3 linked regions of the Dyadobacter chenhuakuii genome follow. The protein of the gene in region 2 binds, or shares a complex with, the protein of the main gene of each other region. Links are inferred from orthologs where the notes say so. Each region holds a gene or a part of one and is shown on either strand. Other genes may lie near its edges.

Region 1 (3,076 bases), 1.5 Mb from region 2 along the record:
CAGTTTTGAGGTGGCGCAGTATCTCAATGTGATCACGCCGTAAATTCATCATTCACGTCATTTTTCCGTCATGTCACTTCCCCTTCAAGTTGGAATTACCGGCGGAATCGGCTCTGGGAAAAGTGTTGTCTGTAAATTGTTTGCCTGCCTGGGCATTCCCGTTTACAATGCAGACAGCCGGGCCAAATGGCTCACCAATCACAATCCCCAGATCATTGAAAGTGTTGTCTCGCTGTTAGGAAAAGAATCCTACACCAGCGAAGGACATTATAATACAGCATATGTTAGCTCGCTGGTTTTCAGCAATGAACATTTACTCAAAAAACTGAATGCAATCATTCATCCCGTCGTCATGCAGGACACCGCAGATTGGGTTGAAAATCATGCAGGATCGCCGTATGTCGTAAAGGAAGCAGCCATTATGAATAAGGCTGGCGACCGCAATGCACTGGATTATGTGGTTGTGGTTGAAGCGCCATTAGAATTGCGGATATCCCGAATCCTGCAAAGGGACAATCGCAGCGAGGACCAGATCAGGGCCATTGTAAAGAGACAGATTTCGGACGACGAACGAAGAATGGTCGGCAATTTTTTTGTCAATAATGACGAAAGATCAGCTTTGATTCCGCAGATATTGAAGCTTCATGAAATTTTCCTGATGGCAAGAAGCTAAATTAGAAATCTACATCTAATCCCAAAGCTTGTTTCAATTCCAGCAGATACGGATTCTTCTCCGCCATGAAATTGAATTTTTCTGCCGGGGTGTAAGGAAGCCTGTTCACTTCCTGCGGCGCCACGCGCGGGTTTATTTCCAGCCTCGGTGCATCAATGCGACTTTTGAGATAGGTTAGCAGTTCATAACGCACATTCGCCATTGCTTCCAACTGGTGCGTGTTGTCCAAAGCGATTTCAATGCTCGTGCCTTCCAGTTTGAATTCTTTGTTCAAACTGATTTCTTCCGTCGTGGAGTTACCTGCTATCCTTCGCTTTTCGGCGAATTCATACCAATGCGTTTGCAGCGTTTCGAATGTAAGTGCCTCTTTTCTTACATTGGTTTGCGAGGCCGCATAGCCATTCTCCACCTCACTACTTGGCTTTTCTTTAACTGCTGTCTCTGCAACCGCCGCTGTAGGACTCAATGCAATCGTATTTTTGAGACGCGAAGGGGCCTGTGCAACTGGCTGTGCAACGCGCGCCGGAGCCTCGGTATGATTTCCATTTAAGGACAAACCATTGCTGGGCGTTTCAATGGGCGTTGCAGGGGCAGTATTTAAAGGTTTTAACTCAGGCTCAACTTTTTTTTTTGCCGTTTCATCAACGGCGGCAAGAGAAGAAAGTTGAAGAACATGGGGCAGATTGGCGAGCTTCATCAAACAAAGCTCCACATGCAACCGCTGGTTTTTGGCCGATTTATAATTGATATCACACTGGCTGGCAATGCTCAGCGCAGACAACAAAAAGCTCATATCCGCCAATGCCGACTGCTGCTGATATTTCCGTTCCGCTGATTCCGAAACCTGCAAAAGCGTGACAGTTTGCGGGTCCTTGCAGACCAGGAGATTCCGAAAATGTTCCAAAAGGCCAACCACGAACAAATGACCGTCAAAGCCTTTTCTCAAAATTTCATCAAATAAAACCAGCGAGCGGGCAATGCTGCCCGAAGTCAGCGCATCTGTGATTTTGAAATAATAATCGTAGTCCAGAATGTGCAGATTTTCCAGCACAGCTTCATAAGTAAGCTTGTTATCTGTCGAAAATGTCACATTCAGGTCAAACATCGAAAGCGCATCCCGAAGACCGCCATCAGCCTTCTGGCCGATCAGCTCCAATGCTTCTTTTTCTGTTTCGATACCCTCTTTCTGCGCGATATCTGACAAGTGATAAGCAATGTCTTTCGGTTGAATGCGGTTGAAATCGAAGATCTGGCAGCGTGAAAGAATGGTTGGCAGAATTTTATGCTTTTCCGTGGTCGCCAGGATAAAAATGGCGTAACCAGGCGGTTCTTCCAACGTTTTCAAAAATGCATTGAAGGCAGCTTGCGAAAGCATGTGCACCTCATCAATAATATAGATTTTGTATTTCCCGGTTTGAGGCGGGTAACGAACCTGGTCTATCAGGTTACGGATATCTTCAACGGAGTTATTGGAAGCAGCATCCAGCTCATGAATGTTGAATGATGCATTGTTTTGAAAACTGACACAAGATTCGCATTCGCCGCACGCTTCCACATCGTCGCCAAGGTTCTGGCAGTTGATGGTTTTGGCTAAGATCCTTGCGCAAGTTGTTTTTCCAACCCCTCGCGGCCCGCAAAAAAGGAAAGCCTGCGCCAGGTGATTGGTGCGGATTGCGTTTTTTAAAGTTGTAGTGATGTGTGACTGGCCAACCACCGAGTCGAAAGTGACGGGACGATACTTTCTGGCCGAGACAACGAAATTATCCATAGCGCAAGATACTTCCATGCGCTCGAATTTCAAAGCTACTTTTTCTCGACAAGCGGGTAAACGCGCACGTAATCCACCTCCATTTTTTGAGGGAAAATGCTGTCATCCACGCCTTTCTGTCCGCCCCAATTGCCTCCGACAGCCATATTTAAAATTAAATGAAAAGGTTTATCAAAGGGCCATTGAGTCCATTCGTAGCCAGCTTCTTTATTAAAAGTAAAATAGTCTTTGCCGTCCAACAGGATCTTCACGCTTTCGGGCGTCCATTCGCAGGAGTAAATGTGAAACTCTTCCGAAACCGTTTCAACGACGACATTATCACCCTTATTCGTCTTAATAGCATGGTTAAAAGCCTTGGTATGAATGTTTCCATGAACCCGGTTCTGGTCAAAACCTACGTGTTCCATGATATCAATCTCACCATTATCCGGCCAACCCTTATTCCCATAGCTGTTTCCAGTCGCAAGCATCCATATCGCAGGCCAGGTGCCGCGGCCTTTCGGAAGCTTGGCACGGATTTCGAACTTACCATATGTAAAATCCCCTTTGCCCTTCGAAACCAGCCGCGCCGAACTATAATCAGCCTTTCCCGACTTTCCTTTGATAGCCTCAATGACTAGATGCCCGTTTTCCAC
Region 2 (3,142 bases):
CCAATACATTATGGGAGGCGGGAAAGCGCTTTTCTTTGTTGATGGGGCGCGTGTCGACAGCGTTAGTCTGGATGGGAATTATGCGCAGCCACAGGATTTGAATCTGAATGACCTGTTCTTTAAATGGGGCGCTCGTGTGAATACAAACCTTGTGAAAGACTTAAATTGTGCCGAAATTCTGCTGAATGTCGGCAATATGGGCGACAAGCCGGAGATCAGGCCTATGCCCTGGCGTTTTTTCCCCTTGCTGAATAACTTTGGCACACATACGATCACGAGGAACCTCAATGCAGTTTATACAAGATTTTTGAGCTCGATTGACACGGTTGGCGGCGTTCCTGAAATCAATAAAACACCATTACTAATGACTTCCGGCTACACGCAGGTCGTAAATGCACCCGCATTGGTAGGTTACAACGAAGCGCGTAAGGATCCGGATCCGGCGACTTATAATAATGGGACAAAACTGGCGGGTGTCCTTTTGGAAGGGTCATTCACATCTCTGTTTGCCAACAGAATTTTACCCGGCGACCCACGCGCTGCAAAATTTAAATCAAAGGGAAATCCGGCGAAAGTGATCATTTGCTCAGACGGTGATTTGATTGTAAATGATTATGATTATAAAAGGAATGCTCCGCTTCCGCTCGGTTACGACCGCGTGACGAAACAAACATTCGGAAACAAGGACTTCGTGATGCATGCGCTTGATTACATGACGGACGCAAACGGATTGATCAAAGCACGCAACAAACAGATCGACATTCGGGCATTGGACAAAATCCAGATCCAGGAAAATAAGAAATTCTGGCAGGCACTCAATTTACTCTTGCCTATTGCGCTAATCGGGATTTTTGGAGCGTTGCGCTACTATCTTCGTGTGCGAAAATTCACCTGATAAGGGCTGCTTCATCGGTAATTTTTTATACTTTTGTTCACTACAAGACAGATTTTTTCAAACCTGTCTTTCTATAAATTTATCATCTAAACACTTACGTCACGAATTATGAAGTTTGTCGTTTCGTCATCAGTTCTACTCAAACAGCTATCTGCTATAAACGGTGTCGTTTCAACGAACCCAATTGTGCCTATTCTTGAGAACTTCCTTTTATCGCTGGAAGGCAATACATTAACCGTGACGGCTTCTGACCTGCAAACGGTGATGATCACTGAAATCGAGGTTGAATCTTCTGAAAAAGGAGCCATTGCGATCCCTGCTAAATTGTTGCTGGATACGCTTCGCGGATTGCCTGAGCAGCCGATCACATTGCAAGTGAATAGTGAAACATTCGGAACAGAGATCATCTCTGACAATGGTCGCTACAAGCTCTCAGGCGAAAATCCAATCGATTTCCCTAAGACACCGGCTGTTAATCGCGGCCAATCCGTTGACTTTTCTTCGTCTGCATTAGGTGCGGCCATAGCGAATACATTGTTCGCCACCAGCACAGACGATCTTCGGCCTGCTATGACCGGGGTTTTCGTTCAAATGGGGACAGAAAACGCAACATTCGTGGCAACGGACGGTCACCGCCTGGTAAGATATCGCCGGACGGATATCAAATCTGATGTAGATACATCGATGATCATTCAGCGGAAAGCATTGAATTTGTTGAAGTCTTGCTTGCCATCCGAAGATTTGCCGGTTAAAGCTGAATTCACTTCCAGCAATGCCTTTTTCAGCTTTGGAAATATCCGCATGATCTGCCGCCTGATTGACGAGCGTTTCCCGGATTATGAGAATGCGATTCCAACGAACAATCAAAATACGCTTACCATCAACAGGATGGAAATCCTTAGTTCGCTAAGACGTATTTCCATCTATTCCAACAGAACAACGCATCAGGTTCGCTTGAAAATGTCATTGAACGACCTCGTAATTTCAGCTGAGGACCTTGATTATTCCAACGAAGCAAATGAGCGCTTAATGTGCGAATATAATGGCGATGACATGGAAATTGGCTTCAATGCTAAGTTCCTCATCGAGGTTTTAGGTAACCTTTCCAGCAAGACAATTACATTCGAATTATCTGCTCCAAATCGCGCTGGTTTGATCATTCCAGTGGACCAGGAGGAGAATGAAGATATCTTAATGCTGGTGATGCCAGTAATGTTAAACACTTACGTTTAGCAGTTTACCCCAACCCCTTGAAGGGGCTTACAGATGTTATTTAAGTAAAACAAGTCCCTTTAGGGATTTAGGGTTTTACCCCTTAAAGAAAATCCAGCTACGCTCAGCTGGATTTTCTTGCTTTATCTCGTTACCAATCAACTCTTTAACTTATTTTAACAATTAACTACGAAAAAAATCGTAGCTAGGGCTTGCATGTACGATTTTTTTCGTAGACATTTGATACGAAGATTATCGTATAACATTTCTGTCATGTACATCAAGCCAACCGATTCCGAACTAAAAATTTTAAATTACCTCTGGCAAGCAGGCCCCAGCACCGTGCGTGCAGTTCATGATGCCTTGTCTGTGACCAAAGATGTGGGTTACACAACTACATTAAAGCTTATGCAGATCATGCATGACAAAGGACTTTTGTATCGCACCGAACAGGGTCGCTCGCACATTTATGTTGCGTTGCTGGGGAAAGAGGAGACACAGCAAAACTTGCTGGGCAAATTGGTGGAAACTGCATTTCAGGGCTCAGCCGCACAGATGGTTATGCAAGCACTGGGAAACCATTCCACCTCCAAAGAAGAACTAGATGAAATACGTGCGTTATTAAACAATCTTGAAAACAATCGTTAGCCATGAAAATAATCCAAAACCTTCTTTCTGACCAAGCCGTCACTTCCTTTGGATGGACTTTGATTCATTCCCTCTGGCAAGGCACATTAATCGCTGTTATCGCCATAGCTGGCTTCTATCTGCTTCGCCGCAAATCTGCCAATCTGAAATACGTTTTTGGCGTCGGATTTTTGGCCGCTCAGGTTTTCGTATCCGGACTCACATTCATTTATTATTATTTTAAAGGAACGTCAGCGGCAATAGTCGACGCAGGCCTAGGCGCTAAATCCAATGAAATGATCCATTTGGCCAGTTCCACAATGAACCGTGCGATGGATACACAACTTCCACTTTCGTTTAAGATTCAGATTTGGCTATCGGCCCATTTAAACGAACTGGTTGTATGCT
Region 3 (3,077 bases), 3.1 Mb from region 2 along the record:
GGTCGAAAGCCATTTCGAGCGCCACCACGTATCTGTAAGGAGCCATTACGATCAGGAACTGGCGCCTAAGCCCGACGCCCGGACCATTGAAACCATTATTGATACAACTTTCTGGGCGAGCCTGCGGAGGGAAGAGGGGCGTTCCCCCAAAGTTTCCATAGCATTCCTGCCGCCCGAGGATGCCGAAAGCCCCCTGATTTTCAGTGAAAGGCTCACATTATCAGCCAATACGCTTACCAAGCTTGCTCCTGCAGTGGAACGTTCTGGGATACATCTGGGTGTCTGGATGGAAGGCAATGAGCTGTGCATCTGGGGAACCACAAGGGTCATCCCCGGGCTGTGTTTTGTGCTCGAAGTGGTGGAACCGGGGATGCTCGTGATCAAGCACAGGCGGGTGGATGGCTTCGGTAAGTTTGTCAATGTCGCTGTTTTGAAGGGAGATCAGGTGAAAATTGTGGACGAGAACAGCGGCAGGGCGCGTGATTGCCCTTCGGTCATTAATTCCATGATCGGATTTACTTCTTCGACATTGTGGAGCGATTCGCTTAACCTGCTGGTTCAGCTGGCGGTTTCTATGCGCGCCCACGAGCGGGGAGGCATCTTACTGGTTGTGCCCAACGGAAAGGACGATTGGAGAAAATCCATCATTCACCCGATTACCTATCATGTTCAACCTTCATTTTCCGAGCTGGCAGAACTGAACAGAAAATACATAGAAGATCCCAACCCGATCGGCTGGCAGTCACAATTGAGCTCGGCTATTAACGGCCTGGCCGGGTTGACCGCCGTGGACGGCGCGACGATCATCAATGATAAATATGAATTGCTGGCTTTCGGGGCCAAGATCGGGCGGACTGCGGAAGGTCGGCCGGTGGAGGAAATGCTGGTAACGGAGCCCGTTATAGGGAACGTGGGCCAGGTTATGCACCCGGTGCAGCATGGAGGCACAAGGCACTTGTCGGCAGCACAATTTGTGTACGATCAGCGCGATGCTATTGCGCTCGTTGCGTCGCAGGACGGACGCTTTACAATTTTTTCCTGGGCTCCCTGTGAAGGAAAAGTGCAGGCGCACCGGGTCGACGCATTGCTGCTATAATACAATGCAGGTCAGCCGAACAATTCGAGCTGGCCTGAGTCTTTTGCTCTTCGCGACCGGATTTCCAGCTCCCCGAAGTTGGACAGCGAAATGCCCAGCAGGCGCACGGATTTTTCTTCCAGGTCTACTTTCGCCAGAAGATCTTTCGCCGTTTCAAGGATAATGTCCAGGTCGTCCACGGGCGAGCCGAATGAATGGTTCCGGGTGATCTGGGTGAAGTCGCTATACTTTATTTTTAATGTAATGGTGCGGCCTTTGAGCTGTTTTTTGCGCAGCCGGTTGAAAACCGTAACACCGATCTTATCCAGCTCCTTATGCATTTCGTCAATGGTGGAGAGGTCGTACATGAATGTATCTTCCGCACCCAGCGACTTGGTTTCCCGTTCCGTTTGCACTTCCCGGTTATCAATTCCCCGCACGATCTTGTAAAAGAAATGTCCTGTTTTTCCGAAATGCCGGACCAGCTCGTTTTCAGGTAATTTTTTGAGATCACCACCAGTGAAAAGCTGCATCCGCTTCATTTTATCGGCTGTGACTTTGCCTACTCCGAAAAATTTTTCGACCGGCAGCGCATTGATAAATGCTTCCACTTTGGAGGGCCCTATGAATGTCAGACCGTCGGGTTTATTAATGTCCGACGCGATTTTTGCCACGAATTTATTGACCGAGATCCCGGCAGAAGCAGTTAAGTTGAGCTCCGTTTTAATCGCTGTTTTGATCTGTTCCGCAATATCCAGGGCTGAGCCGATGCCCAGCTTGTCCTCTGTAACGTCCAGAAATGCCTCATCCAGCGAAAGTGGTTCGATCAGATCGGTATAGCGCGAGAAAATCTCTCTGATATGCGTGGAAACGGCCTTGTAAACCTCAAAACGCGGCCGGACGAAGATGATGCCGGGACACAGCTGGATGGCCTTGCGCGAGGACATAGCCGACCTTACTCCGAATTTCCGGGCCTCATAACTGGCAGTGGCCACCACACCGCGGCCCGTAGGCGAGCCCCCGACAGCAAGCGGCTTACCCCGATATTCCGGAAAATCGCGCTGCTCAACGGACGCGTAAAAGGCATCCATATCAATATGGATTATCTTGCGTACCGGTAAAACAGCAGGTTCTGACATGATCAGATTAGCGGGTATGATTTTAGGTAAAACAAATTAAATAACTAAGAATTCGCATCACTTGCTGGTTTTTTTACGTAAGTATTCATGAACCGGTGTTGCTTTAATTACAAACCAGTTTTTTTATATCAATCTGATTCCCGGAATTTTCCCGATGCGATACTTTTTACTGCGATTAAAATACATTGTTACCAGCCTGCTGATTGCATTTTTACTGACCCAAAGCGCTTACGTACGCGCGCAGGATAGATGCAGCACCATGGATTTACTTAATATGCGCTTTACGAGGCAGCCGGCACTCAAAATCATGTTTGACCAGCGGGAGCTGCGCCTCAAACAAGCGATCCGGCAGCGGAATGTGACAGGAAAGTCTTTAAAAACCACAGCGAATGTTACTATTCCTGTGGTTTTTCATGTTGTATCAAACAGGCAGTCGCTCATCACCGATGAACAGATCCTGGCGCAGCTTGACACGATTAATGCAGACTATGCGGGTATTAACGGAAGCGCGAGCCGCGTTCCGTCGCATTTCAGGGCACTGTTCGGGCAGTCGGGAATCCAGTTCTGTCTGGCGCAGCGTACACCTAATGAAACACCTACAACCGGGATCGAGCGTTACCCAACTTCCCGCGCGAATTTTGACTATACCACGAATTTGGTAAAACATGCTGAAACGGGCGGCGCTACGGCTTGGGACACAGATCGTTACCTGAATATCTGGATCTGCGACCTGTCGGGCGGGACATTGGGATATGCGACATTCCCGGATGACGGCGTGCCCGATGAGCAAGGCGTGGTGATTGACTTTGGCAGCTTGCCAGGTGGAAATGTGGCCGGTTATAATGCCGGAAAAACCCTGACAC

Evidence for each region.
Region 1: the proteins of dnaN (region 2) and NFI80_RS12575 are in contact, whole or in part, in a cryo-EM structure (PDB 8GIZ), measured with the Escherichia coli proteins. The link is inferred for Dyadobacter chenhuakuii from one-to-one orthologs.
Region 3: the proteins of dnaN (region 2) and dinB are in contact, whole or in part, in a solved structure (PDB 1OK7), measured with the Escherichia coli proteins. The link is inferred for Dyadobacter chenhuakuii from one-to-one orthologs.

The regions. Positions count from the first base shown.
Region 1 is NZ_CP098805.1:3,041,430-3,044,505, reverse strand. Bases 59-2,973 are described here. They hold NFI80_RS12575 (DNA polymerase III subunit gamma/tau), read right to left. Parts: upstream 2,442-2,973; coding sequence 675-2,441; downstream 59-674. Other genes in these bases: NFI80_RS12570 (glycoside hydrolase family 16 protein), read right to left, coding at 2,477-2,973; coaE (dephospho-CoA kinase), read left to right, coding at 71-673. Outside these bases: NFI80_RS12585 (YbbR-like domain-containing protein), read left to right, coding at 1-43; more of NFI80_RS12570, read right to left, coding at 2,974-3,076. UniProt on the Escherichia coli protein: Part of the beta sliding clamp loading complex, which hydrolyzes ATP to load the beta clamp onto primed DNA to form the DNA replication pre-initiation complex.
Region 2 is NZ_CP098805.1:4,549,066-4,552,207, reverse strand. The notes cover bases 85-3,065. They hold dnaN (DNA polymerase III subunit beta), read left to right. Parts: upstream 85-1,003; coding sequence 1,004-2,128; downstream 2,129-3,065. Other genes in these bases: NFI80_RS18900 (M56 family metallopeptidase), read left to right, coding at 2,758-3,065; NFI80_RS18905 (BlaI/MecI/CopY family transcriptional regulator), read left to right, coding at 2,381-2,755; gldG (gliding motility-associated ABC transporter substrate-binding protein GldG), read left to right, coding at 85-895. In the rest of the region: more of gldG, read left to right, coding at 1-84; more of NFI80_RS18900, read left to right, coding at 3,066-3,142. UniProt on the Escherichia coli protein: Confers DNA tethering and processivity to DNA polymerases and other proteins. Acts as a clamp, forming a ring around DNA (a reaction catalyzed by the clamp-loading complex) which diffuses in an ATP-independent manner freely and bidirectionally along dsDNA.
Region 3 is NZ_CP098805.1:1,473,138-1,476,214, forward strand. What follows is about bases 162-3,077. They hold dinB (DNA polymerase IV), read right to left. Parts: upstream 2,215-3,077; coding sequence 1,108-2,214; downstream 162-1,107. Other genes in these bases: NFI80_RS06250 (putative sensor domain DACNV-containing protein), read left to right, coding at 162-1,096; NFI80_RS06260 (M43 family zinc metalloprotease), read left to right, coding at 2,369-3,077. Outside these bases: more of NFI80_RS06250, read left to right, coding at 1-161. UniProt on the Escherichia coli protein: Poorly processive, error-prone DNA polymerase involved in translesion repair and untargeted mutagenesis. Copies undamaged DNA at stalled replication forks, which arise in vivo from mismatched or misaligned primer ends.